Regions from separate parts of the Nanhaiella sioensis genome, predicted to be linked through region 2. Evidence: a T-box and tRNA genes for the amino acid it is inferred to sense, from the RefSeq annotation. Region 2 holds a T-box; the other holds one or more tRNA genes.
What was found. A T-box is a leader RNA that pairs with one kind of tRNA and senses whether it is charged. The one in region 2 lies ahead of tyrS (tyrosine--tRNA ligase), so its partner is inferred to be a tRNA-Tyr.
Positions count from the first base shown of each region.

Region 1: it encodes a tRNA-Tyr, which carries the amino acid that the T-box ahead of tyrS (tyrosine--tRNA ligase) is inferred to sense. The anticodon was not compared.

Region 1 is NZ_JBKAEG010000001.1:2,017,847-2,024,506, forward strand. Features, by position in the region: gene V1503_RS09445 (anti-sigma factor family protein) at 1-371, opposite strand, end outside; gene sigW (RNA polymerase sigma factor SigW) at 389-952, opposite strand; gene rocF (arginase) at 1,249-2,151, opposite strand; tRNA gene V1503_RS09460 (tRNA-Lys) at 2,321-2,393, opposite strand; tRNA gene V1503_RS09465 (tRNA-Gln) at 2,411-2,485, opposite strand; tRNA gene V1503_RS09470 (tRNA-Tyr) at 2,503-2,587, opposite strand; tRNA gene V1503_RS09475 (tRNA-Thr) at 2,601-2,676, opposite strand; tRNA gene V1503_RS09480 (tRNA-Val) at 2,688-2,763, opposite strand; tRNA gene V1503_RS09485 (tRNA-Glu) at 2,765-2,839, opposite strand; tRNA gene V1503_RS09490 (tRNA-Thr) at 2,856-2,928, opposite strand; tRNA gene V1503_RS09495 (tRNA-Asn) at 2,930-3,004, opposite strand; rRNA gene rrf (5S ribosomal RNA) at 3,012-3,127, opposite strand; rRNA gene V1503_RS09505 (23S ribosomal RNA) at 3,211-6,141, opposite strand; rRNA gene V1503_RS09510 (16S ribosomal RNA) at 6,497-6,660, opposite strand, start outside.
Region 2 is NZ_JBKAEG010000001.1:606,813-613,472, forward strand. Features, by position in the region: one part of gene V1503_RS02810 (IS3 family transposase) at 1-363, opposite strand, end outside; one part of gene V1503_RS02810 (IS3 family transposase) at 363-1,005, opposite strand; gene V1503_RS02815 (IS110 family RNA-guided transposase) at 1,299-2,537, shown strand; gene tyrS (tyrosine--tRNA ligase) at 2,696-3,937, opposite strand; T-box leader at 3,977-4,187, opposite strand; gene V1503_RS02825 (hypothetical protein) at 4,325-4,723, opposite strand; gene V1503_RS02830 (phosphotransferase) at 4,805-5,563, opposite strand; gene V1503_RS02835 (cytochrome D1 domain-containing protein) at 5,968-6,660, shown strand, end outside.

The DNA of each region.
Region 1 (6,660 bases), 1.4 Mb from region 2:
ATAATTAGATTCGGTTGCTTAGATACAGAAAACTGGTCATCCTCTGTCCAGTTTGAAAAAATACTACCTGCCATTAAGACGATAAAAAGCGATGCCGCTGTTAGAAAAGGATGATTTCTCAACCAACGCCTTGCGCCAGCTGATCGTTTTTCTTTAGGCAAACTTTGCATGACGTTATTTGTGAAATTGCTAGGTGCCTCTACATGTGAAATACTTTGGACGAGCGCAATTGATTTTTTAAGTTCATGGAAGTGCGCCTCACAGTCTTCACAACTTTTCACATGATCAATTAACAAGTTTTTATCTTCTAGTGAAATATCTTCATCTAAATATTCATGCATTAAATAAACAATGTTCTCAGGACATTTCATTTTTAATCACCCCTTCATTATACATTTCGAAGTTGGTTTCTTAATGCTTCTCTACCACGATGAATCCGTGTCTTTACCGTACCTATAGGTAAATCCAATATTTTACTAATTTCTTTCAAAGGTAATTCATCAATATATTTCAATACGATGACTGTACGATATTTTTCTGGAAGCTTCAATATTTCGCCTTGGATCGTTTCATGTAATTCTAGTCTCTCAAGCTCTTCTTCAGGCAAAGCTTCATCGGCAGCTACATTAGAATACATAGTCAGCCCGTCTGTTCCAGAAACTTCTGCATCTAAATAATAGTCTGGTTTCTTTTTCCTAATTCTATCAATTGAAAGATTTGTAGCAATTCGGTATAACCAAGTCGAGAATTTGAGATCTTGATTAAAGCTTTGAATATTTGTATATGCACGAATAAAAGCTTCTTGGGCAATATCCTCAGCCTCATGACGATTTCCGAGCATTCTATAGCATAATTGAAATACTTTATCTTTATAAATCTCTACAATTTCTGCAAATGCGTTTTGATCTCCTTTAATAACTTGTTTTATTCTTTTTTTTACAATTGTTTCCATATTATTCATACCCCCGCTCCATGCGGCTAGCTTATTTACGTCTCTAACTTATAAAAGGTTTCAAAATATGCATATAAATATTTTAACAAAATTAAGGAGGGGTGTGTTTAAAATAGTATAATTTCCATGAGGATTACAAAATTCGATGATATAGGAAGGGAAAGTTCGTAATAAAGAGAGAGTTTATAGTAAGCAATCATTTCTAATATATTATATTATCTATAGTCAACGTGTTTCTTAATAAAATTAGGTGGAGATTTCACTCCACCTAAAAACACAGTCCATACATCTATTCATTAAAGTAGTTTTTCTCCAAATAGCGAGCCAATTAATGCTACTGCAACAGTAGCTGTAGTATTTCTTTCATCAAGTATAGGGTTTACTTCAACAAATTCAGCAGATGTAATAATATTTGCTTCTGCTAACATTTCCATTGCTAAATGGCTCTCACGATAGCTTATCCCACCAATTACTGGTGTGCCTACACCTGGAGCATCATGTGGATCCAAGCCATCTAAATCTAATGACAAGTGTACACCATCAGTACGATCTTTAAGGTAATTAATAGCCTGCTCCATAACATTAGCCATACCTAAACGATCAATCTCATGCATTGTATAAACAGTTATACCTTTTTCTTTAATAAGTTCTTTTTCTCCGTCATCAAGTGATCTTGCACCAATAATAACGATATTTTCAGGTTTAACCTTTGGAGTATATCCTGCTATCTCTGTTAAGGTCTTATGACCAATACCCATACTTGTTGCTAACGGCATTCCATGGATATTTCCTGTCGGAGAGGTTTCCTCTGTGTTTAGATCTCCATGAGCATCGTACCATATCACACCTAAATTATTATAACTCTTCGCAACTCCAGCTAATGTTCCAATGGCAATACTGTGATCTCCACCAAGAACTAATGGAAAACGTTTTTCTTTAATTACCCCCTGGACTTTATCTGCTAAACGTTCACTCGCTTCAGCAACCGCTTTCAAGTTTCGGAGTTTATGATTTTCAACGATAGCATTTGCTCTCTCAGGTTTACCAATTTCAATATCCCCTAAATCTTCTATTTCATAAGATAAATTCTCAAGTCTTTCTGTAACACCTGCGTAACGAATTGCGCTAGGTCCCATATCTACCCCTCTACGCATTTGTCCTAAATCCATAGGTACCCCAATTATTGATACTTGTTTCATCACAACATTTTCCCCCTTCTAGACTATACTTATATTTTATCTGTAATAGCATCAATGATTCAACTTAACAACATTTTGTATATATATACAAAAAAACATCTAAATCACATGATTTAGATGTTTCTGGTAGTATGTATTTTTACCTATCAAAAAGATATCGTCTTAAGAGTGAGCCATGGAGGACTCGAACCTCCGACCCTCTGATTAAAAGTCAGATGCTCTACCAACTGAGCTAATGGCTCAAAACAAAAAACTAAAGTGGCTGGGCTAGCTGGATTCGAACCAGCGCATGACGGAGTCAAAGTCCGTTGCCTTACCGCTTGGCTATAGCCCATTATTATTCAAAAAACATGGTGGAGGGGGACGGATTCGAACCGCCGAACCCTCAGGGAGCGGATTTACAGTCCGCCGCGTTTAGCCACTTCGCTACCCCTCCATATGTTTATAGATGGTGCCGGCGAGAGGACTTGAACCCCCAACCTACTGATTACAAGTCAGTTGCTCTACCAGTTGAGCTACACCGGCTTAATATTTAATGGTGGAGGATGACGGGATCGAACCGCCGACCCCTTGCTTGTAAGGCAAGTGCTCTCCCAGCTGAGCTAATCCTCCGTGGTGACCCGTACGGGATTCGAACCCGTGTTACCGCCGTGAAAGGGCGGTGTCTTAACCACTTGACCAACGGGCCAATACTTTTCATTGTAAGCTCCCAACCGGGCTTGAACCGGTGACCTCTTCCTTACCATGGAAGTGCTCTACCTGCTGAGCTATGGAAGCATGGCTCCACAGGCAGGATTCGAACCTGCGACCGATCGGTTAACAGCCGATAGCTCTACCACTGAGCTACTGTGGAACAATGAGCCTGGCAACGTCCTACTCTCACAGGGGGAAACCCCCAACTACCATCGGCGCTGAAGAGCTTAACTTCCGTGTTCGGTATGGGAACGGGTGTGACCTCTTCGCTATCGCCACCAGACATTATATGTAGGAATAAGTTGATATTCCTTCAAAACTAGATAATAGACATTCATTGAACAAAGCTTGCTCTGCATTTCTAACTTGGTTAAGTCCTCGATCTATTAGTATCTGTCAGCTCCACGTGTCACCACGCTTCCACCTCAGACCTATCAACCTCGTCATCTTCGAGGGATCTTACTAGCTTACGCTATGGGAAATCTCATCTTGAGGGGGGCTTCATGCTTAGATGCTTTCAGCACTTATCCCTTCCACACATAGCTACCCAGCTATGCCCTTGGCAGGACAACTGGTACACCAGCGGTGTGTCCATCCCGGTCCTCTCGTACTAAGGACAGCTCCTCTCAAATTTCCTACGCCCACGACGGATAGGGACCGAACTGTCTCACGACGTTCTGAACCCAGCTCGCGTACCGCTTTAATGGGCGAACAGCCCAACCCTTGGGACCGACTACAGCCCCAGGATGCGATGAGCCGACATCGAGGTGCCAAACCTCCCCGTCGATGTGGACTCTTGGGGGAGATAAGCCTGTTATCCCCGGGGTAGCTTTTATCCGTTGAGCGATGGCCCTTCCATGCGGAACCACCGGATCACTAAGCCCGACTTTCGTCCCTGCTCGACTTGTAGGTCTCGCAGTCAAGCTCCCTTATGCCTTTGCACTCTTCGAATGATTTCCAACCATTCTGAGGGAACCTTTGGGCGCCTCCGTTACTTTTTAGGAGGCGACCGCCCCAGTCAAACTGCCCACCTGACACTGTCTCCCGAAGCGATTAGCTCCGTAGGTTAGAATTTCAATACAGCCAGGGTAGTATCCCACCGACGCCTCCACCGAAGCTAGCGCTCCGGTTTCTACGGCTCCTACCTATCCTGTACAAGCTGTACCAAAATTCAATATCAGGCTACAGTAAAGCTCCACGGGGTCTTTCCGTCCTGTCGCGGGTAACCTGCATCTTCACAGGTACTATAATTTCACCGAGTCTCTCGTTGAGACAGTGCCCAGATCGTTACACCTTTCGTGCGGGTCGGAACTTACCCGACAAGGAATTTCGCTACCTTAGGACCGTTATAGTTACGGCCGCCGTTTACTGGGGCTTCGATTCAGAGCTTCTCCTTACGGATAACCCCTCCTCTTAACCTTCCAGCACCGGGCAGGTGTCAGCCCCTATACTTCGCCTTGCGGCTTCGCAGAGACCTGTGTTTTTGCTAAACAGTCGCCTGGGCCTTTTCACTGCGGCTTCTCAGGGCTATTCACCCTAAAAAGCACCCCTTCTCCCGAAGTTACGGGGTCATTTTGCCGAGTTCCTTAACGAGAGTTCTCTCGCTCACCTTAGGATTCTCTCCTCGCCTACCTGTGTCGGTTTGCGGTACGGGCACCTCTCACCTCGCTAGAGGCTTTTCTTGGCAGTGTGGAATCAGGAACTTCGGTACTATATTTCCCTCGCCATCACAGCTCAGCCTTTATGACAAGCGGATTTACCTACTTGTCAGCCTAACTGCTTGGACGCACATATCCAACAGTGCGCTTACCCTATCCTTCTGCGTCCCCCCATTGCTCAAATGGTGAGGAGGTGGTACAGGAATCTCAACCTGTTGTCCATCGCCTACGCCTTTCGGCCTCGGCTTAGGTCCCGACTTACCCTGAGCGGACGAGCCTTCCTCAGGAAACCTTAGGCATTCGGTGGAGGGGATTCTCACCCCTCTTTCGCTACTCATACCGGCATTCTCACTTCTAAGCGCTCCACCAGTCCTCTCGGTCTAGCTTCGCTGCACTTAGAACGCTCTCCTACCACTGTCCGTAAGGACAGTCCACAGCTTCGGTGATACGTTTAGCCCCGGTACATTTTCGGCGCAGAGTCACTCGACCAGTGAGCTATTACGCACTCTTTAAATGGTGGCTGCTTCTAAGCCAACATCCTGGTTGTCTATGCAACTCCACATCCTTTTCCACTTAACGTATACTTTGGGACCTTAGCTGGTGGTCTGGGCTGTTTCCCTTTCGACTACGGATCTTATCACTCGCAGTCTGACTCCCAAGTATAAGTCTTTGGCATTCGGAGTTTGACTGAATTCGGTAACCCGTTGGGGGCCCCTAGTCCAATCAGTGCTCTACCTCCAAGACTCTTCACTTGAGGCTAGCCCTAAAGCTATTTCGGAGAGAACCAGCTATCTCCAAGTTCGATTGGCATTTCACCCCTACCCACACCTCATCCCCGCACTTTTCAACGTGCGTGGGTTCGGGCCTCCATTCAGTGTTACCTGAACTTCACCCTGGACATGGGTAGATCACTTGGTTTCGGGTCTACGACCACGTACTATTTCGCCCTATTCAGACTCGCTTTCGCTGCGGCTCCGTCTCTTCAACTTAACCTTGCACGGGATCGTAACTCGCCGGTTCATTCTACAAAAGGCACGCCATCACCCATTAACGGGCTCTGACTACTTGTAGGCACACGGTTTCAGGATCTCTTTCACTCCCCTTCCGGGGTGCTTTTCACCTTTCCCTCACGGTACTGGTTCACTATCGGTCACTAGGGAGTATTTAGCCTTGGGAGATGGTCCTCCCAGCTTCCGACGGGATTTCACGTGTCCCGCCGTACTCAGGATCCACTCTGGAGGGAACGAAGTTTCAACTACAGGGTTGTTACCTTCTTCGACGGACCTTTCCAGATCGCTTCGTCTACTTCGTTCCTTTGTAACTCCGTATAGAGTGTCCTACAACCCCAAGAGGCAAGCCTCTTGGTTTGGGCTTATTCCGTTTCGCTCGCCGCTACTCAGGAAATCGCTTTTGCTTTCTCTTCCTCCGGGTACTTAGATGTTTCAGTTCCCCGGGTCTGCCTTCAATACCCTATGTATTCAGATATTGATACTGCTCCATTACGAACAGTGGGTTTCCCCATTCGGAAATCTCCGGATCAATGCTTACTTACAGCTCCCCGAAGCATTTCGGTGTTAGTCCCGTCCTTCATCGGCTCCTAGTGCCAAGGCATTCACCGTGCGCCCTTTCTAACTTAACCTTAAACAAATGATCAACTTCGAATCTCATCGTCAGCTTCGTTCTTCCACTGCTCATGTATGCAAGATACACTCCGCTGCTCCAGAACTTTACTTCCTCGACCTTCTCGTTGCTAATTTGCTTTTTTTATTTGACCAACGGTCAAACCGTCATCAAATAATGAAAAAAGATTTTCACTTTCTTCAATGAATGTGTCGTTATTATCTAGTTTTCAAGGAACATCGGTAAAAAATAGCCATCGAATTTCTTCGTCAGCTTGTTGTTTACCTTCTTCATTTTGAGAGAATGTTCTCTCAAAACTAAACAAAAACAAAAGCGTCTTTTTATATGAAGTCTAGCTTCACATATTTCCTTAGAAAGGAGGTGATCCAGCCGCACCTTCCGATACGGCTACCTTGTTACGACTTCACCCCAATCATCTGTCCCACCTTAGGCGGCTGGCTCCTTACGGTTACCCCACCGACTTCGGGTGTTACAAACTCTCGTGGTGTGACGGGCGGTGTGTACAAGGCCCGGGAAC
Region 2 (6,660 bases):
TCTTTCTTCGAATGACAGACTGTATGCAGGCTACCTTCATTAGTCTATAAATACGTTTGTAATTAAAGTTCTCATCAAATTTCCGATTGATATTTAACGTCATTCGACGATATCCATATATCCCATCGACCTTCTTATGTAGAACCATCATTTCTTTAATAATCTCTTCGTTCTGAAGTTCTTGTGCCGAAGGCTTCCGTTTCAGCCACTTATAGTAAGCACCTCTCGTAATACCTGCCACTTCACAAAGCAATAGAATACTCAGGCCTTTGCTTTCATTAAGTTCCTGAATGGCAATATACTTGTCTTCATATCGAATGCAGCTTACTTTCGCCTCCTTTCGATTTCCTCTAACTTTTTTAAGAATAAATTTTCCGCACGTAAGCGCTCATTTTCTCTTTCTAGCTTTTTCATCTGGAGTTCAATCTTCTCTTCTGGAGTTAGCTTTACTTCTTCTTTCTTTTTTCCACGTTTATCTTTAAGTCCTTCATCTCCACCATTTTCATACTTCTTAACCCATTGGTACACCTGTTGATAAGAGACCTTGTAGGTCTCAGCTGTTGTTTGATAATCTTTGCCATTCTCTAAACAGTCCATTACAATTTGTATCCGTTCTTCCCAAGTCGTATTTCTTCCGTTAGTCATAGTCCTTGTCCTTCCTTGTTTCGTATCTTTTAATTCACTATGACTATTATACTTGTAAACCCATTTCTCAAGGACGGAACAACTCGAAATTTCATATTTACGAACAACCTCACGTTGAGAGTATTCCCCTGACAAATAATCTTTAACTGCAGCTTCCTTTAATTCTTTGGAGTAGTTTTTCCATGTTTTAGAGTCAATTAACCCATCAATTCCACTTTTCTCAAATCGCTCTACCCATTTATAAATAGTATTTTTAGGAATTTGGTACATTGTTGTTAGCTCTTTTAGAGTGAAGTTTTCGTTGTTATATGCCCTCACCACTTCATGTTTAAATTCAATAGAGAAAAATTTATTGGACATAAAAAAGCCCCCTTAAGGTAATCAGATTTTATTTTTTAATCTGTCTACCTTAAGGGGAGCATATCAGTTTTTTCTGGTTGACCTTTTTTCATGAGGTCTTATGATAGCGGTAGTCGGGGTAGAACGCAGCGCCAGTGGGACTTGATCCCGTCAACAAAACTGTTCGCCCTCTACTTGTATAAACATGTTTTTGGCTGGTTGGGACATAGATCCCGTTTAACAAGCGAACCTATGGCATTACAAGAAGCTTAGGGGTTACCGACTAATTCATTTTTGTAGGAGGGGATTGATAGATGAATCCAGTGGTTGGTCTGGATGTTTCAAAAGGAGAGAGCCATGTTCAAGCCTTTTTAAATAAAGGTAAAGCTTATCGGAAAAGCTTTAGTGTTAAGCATACTTTGGATGGTTTAAATAGCTTATTAGATTTCTTAGAGGAAGTTACAAAAGTATCAGGTGGGTTGAAACCTTCGGTTATCTTTGAGTCAACTGGTTCTTACCATTCACCTGTTGTCCAGTTTTTAGATGAACAAGACTATGTGTATATTATGGTGAATCCACTTGTGTCTCATCGCTCACGTAGTACAAATCTAAGAAAGGTAAAGACAGACCCTGTAGATGCGTATCAACTTTGCCAGCTTTTCTACAAGGAAGAGTTAGAACCTCATAGAAAAAGAGGACTTCATTTATTAAATCTGAGAAACCTAACCCGACAACAGGAGGCAATTGTAAGTGTCTCATCTCAAACAAAATTACAATTACAAACTCTATTAGATCAACTATTTCCTGAGTATCGAGGTGTTTTTGGAGATCTATATTCCAGAATCTCTTTAAATGTCCTTAATACATTCCCTACATCAGAGTCTGTATTAAAAGTATCTAATTCAGAGCTAGTCGGCATCATTTCGTCTCTGTGCAAGAGTAGATCAAGTAAGTGGGCTGAAGAGAAAGCAGTGAAACTTATTGAGGCAGCTGAAAGAAATCCATTTCAACATAATATGTATGACAGTCACATTTTTAATCTTAAGATATTAATCAATATCGTTCTTCAATACGAAGAGCACCTATCAAAGTTAGCAGCTGAAATAGATGCCCTCGCTGAAGAGATGGAAGAGTATGAGATAATCCAATCTATCCCTGGTATCGGAGAAAAAATTGCAGCAACAATCCTCTCAGAAATTGGAGAGATAGAAAGGTTTAATCACCCTAAAAAGTTAGTTGCATTTGCAGGAATAGACCCTAGTGTTTACTCTTCTGGTCGATTTACAGCTACTCAAAACAAAATTACTAAACGAGGATCTAGCCGATTAAGACGATCTCTATATATGGCTGTAAGGTGTGGAATTCGTGATTCCAGAAAGCAAAAGACAACTGATGAGATCATTGCACGAAACAAGAAACTACGAGAGTTCTATGATAAAAAACGCGATGAAGGTAAACCATTTAGGGTTGCGATTATCGCATGTGTGAATAAGCTGTTACATTGGATTTATGCCTTATTAAAAAGCAAAACAACCTTCCAAGATATAACCTAGTTACTATATCTAACTACCAAATGAAAAACCTTCCAAACTGCATATTCGGAAGGTTATTTGTCATGGACAATTTTAGTATAACATGGATAATTAAATTTTTTTATTGAAAAATGTTGACAAACTATTAGCTGGTTTTGTTGAAGATAGACTTTACATATTTATACTTTTATTTTAACAAATTTCCTTTTCCCCACCTGGAGTATCATACCATCTTCGATATCAACTACAAGGTTTGAGTCATTTATCTTAGTGGTGTTAATCCTAATACCACCATTGTTAATCATTCTTCTAGCCTCACTTTTGGAGCTTTGCATCCTCAATTTAACCAATAATTCAACTATTGGTACCTTAAGAGATTCATTCCACTTTACTTCTGGTATGTCTTTAGGAATTGAACCTTTTTGGAATACTGTTCTAAAGTGTTCTTCTGATTTTTCTGAAGCTTCTTTACCATGAAATATATCTACTATAGTTTTACTTAAGTAGATTTTCGCATCCCTTGGATGGAGAGAACCGTCTTTTAACCCCTGAGATATTTGTTGCTTTTCCTCTATTGATAAGTCCGTTACTAGGTTAAAATATTTGAGTATTAAACTATCAGGTATTGACATAGTTTTTCCGAACATTTGGCTAGGTTCTTCTTCAATACCTATATAGTTGTTCTTTGATTTTGACATCTTTTCTACACCGTCTAGACCCTCTATTAATGGTAGCATCATCACCACTTGCTTTTCTTTTCCATAATGCTCTTGTAGATGTCTTCCCATTAAAACGTTAAAATGTTGATCAGTTCCACCTAACTCAACATCACTTTCTAAAACAACTGAATCATATCCCTGCATTAGAGGATAGAAAAATTCGTGAAGAGAAATTGGTTTCCCTGTAGCTATACGATTAGAGAAATCATTTCTCTCAATTAAACGTGCAACGGTTATTTTTGATGAAAGTTGAATTATATCTTCGAAATTCAGTGATGACTGCCATCTTGAATTGTAATATAACTCTACTTTATCCATATCCAATACTTTACTAAATTGATCAAAATATGTTTTAGCATTTTTCTTTACTTCTTCATCAGTTAATTGCTTTCTCTCTGCAGATTTACCAGTAGGATCTCCTATTTTCCCAGTAAAATCACCTATAATTAATTGAACAATGTGCCCATTATTTTGAAATTGTTTCAGTTTATTCAATACAACAGTATGACCTAAATGAACATCAGGAGCTGAAGGATCTAAACCTAATTTAATTTTTAATGGCTCATTCTCTAATAAAGATCTTGAAATCTTATCTTTCAGTTCTGCTTCTGGAATAATTTCTTGAACCCCATTTTTGTATATTCTCAGTTGCCTCTCAACCTCCATTGCTTGTTCATAAGTAAGTTTCTCGACATTTCCCATTTATTCTTCCTCCTCTATATATAAAAAACCACGTCCCTAAAAAGGGACGTGGTTAACGCGGTACCACCCTTAATTGAAGATTCCTCTTCCACTTATATCGAATAACGGTTCATCCGTTCTTTGCTAATTTGTGTTCACAAAGAAAGTTCAAGGAGGTAATTCGTTCTTATCTTTGTTCTGATTTCCACCAACCATCAGATCTCTAAATACAGGGAGATAATAAACTACTAAATCCTATCATCACTTATGTTATTATTTTAATTTTTAATCATTTTACAGAACATATAATAATAAATCAACTTTATAAAAAAAAATAATAACAAATCATTATTGATAAACACAATTCTATTACTGAAAAGCGCCATTTTGCTGAATAACAGATTCATATTAATTATTCTTAAAATCATACTCCAGTTGAGATATATCTACTTTATTTGGTCTTAATTCTAATACCTTGAAATTTCCGAAAAACCCCTTTACTTCGATAATAAAAAATTGATTAGATTCACCAACTTTTCTATAAACTCGTTTTGTTTGCATTGCCATTGCGAATAAACCTATTGAGTTATCATAGTACCCTTCTGCAAAATAAAATCTATTATCTTTTGTTTTTTCATATTGGTTACCTATGTTTATAACATAACAATCAGCATCTTCACACCGAACGTTATAACTTTCTTTAAACCACTTAACAAATTCACTATTGTTTGGCTTTTTCATGTAAATTGTGATTACAACTATACATATTACAAATAGACCTAATATTATATACCTTTTCTTCCTCAAAAAATCTCTCCTCAATTTTTATAGAATTCATTAAGACTAGTCACATACCTCAGTCCTCATCATATTATTAGAAGAATACACCTAATAAGGTATATGAGGTATGAAATTGCTTATTATATCTATAAGACTTTCAGATTCTTCAGTCGATATATTCTCAGATAATTTTGCCGCCGCAATAATTGGAACCCACTTAAGAATATCGTCATTAGATAATTTGTTTTTCTCACAATAAAGCCTTAAGTACATATCAGCTATTTCTTTTGAAAAATTAAAATATAAAATGTAAGTACGACATATGTCTGCATAAAAATCTCCTGCACTCGAATCAACCCAATCTAAAATTATCACTTTATTCTCTGACATAATCAAATTAAACAAATGAAAATCTCCATGGCAAAGCCTTTTTTCAAAAGTCATCGAATTTAAATGATGAATTAAAGTTGACTTATAGGTATTACTTAAATTAGGAGCTTCATCAATTTGACGTGTTAATTTTTCAGACATTGTCTCAATTGGATCAGCCTTAACCATATGGATTTGTTGTTGTATATCAATGGAAATATTCATATAGTATTCTACTTGATCACTGTTTTGTAATAGAAGGTCACCCATCGTTCGCCCATAAATATATTCCATTATTATTGCTTGTTTTCCATTTATTTTTGTTACATCATAAACTTTAGGAACAGGTAATCCACATGAATAGGCATATTTTTGTTTATTTGCCTCATATAAAGCTTCTGTAGGAGGCAAATAGTCATTAAATATTTTGACAATCCTGTCATGATATAGATAAATTTTCGCAGTATTTCCTAATGCTAGTGGGGCTCCTAAATCCATTCATATCGCTCCTTTCAACTACTTCACATAACTACCAATATTTTAACATGAATTTCCATTTAATTAGAGAATACTCTTTCATTTCATGAATAGACATACGAAATGGCGCGTTAATCGATATACGCGCCATTTCGTATTATGAGTTCTGCCAGTAACATTTGTGGTTGTCCTATTTTTAATAGGTATAGTCGGGAACTCGCTATACCATATTCTTGCGCCATATTGTTGAATATCATTAGGTGAATTTAACATATTATACATTTAATCTCTCATTCTTTTATCTTCTGAACATCCCCCTATCAAACACAATCTATCTTGTGTTTACTAAAACTTTCTTCTGTATCTACAAAATAAGAATTCCCCACATACCTTTGTTATAACAAATAATTTAATGAGGTGATTTTTTGCCTACCGCTGTTATTGACGTTAAGACCCATTCAGTTATTACTACTCTTCCTGTTGGATCTCGTTCAACCCCTGCTTTTACACCAGACGGGAAACTAGCTTATATTGGGGACACTTCAGATGTTTCTGTTTTTGATGTTAAAACTCATTCGTTGATTTCTACAGCCCAAGTAAATAGACCTTTTTCTTTGGCAATTACACCAGATGGAAAACTTGCTTATGTTGTTGATGAAGGTAATGATAACGTTACAGTTATTGACACGAAAACTCATTCTATTGTTGCTATTGTCCCAGTTGAACAAACTCCTGTTAATCTAAAAATCTCTCCTAGTGGAAAACTTGCTTATGTAGTTAACAATAATTTGGTGGGGACTGTTTCTGCCATTGACATAAAAACACATTCTATCATTGCTTCTATTTTAGTTGGCCAAAGCCCATCATCAGTTTTATTTACCCCAAATGGAAAAATTGCATATGTTACTAATCTCAATAATTCAGTTACTATTATTGATGTTACAACTCATACTGTTATTGCTACTCTGGATCTTCAGGATTCCCCAAATAGGATTTCTTTAACCTCAGACGGGAAACTAGCTTATGTTGTTATTGCAGACGGTTCTACATCAGTAATTGATACAAAAACTCATTCTGTTATTGCAAATGTTCCGGTTGGCACTGGTCCATTAAACAAC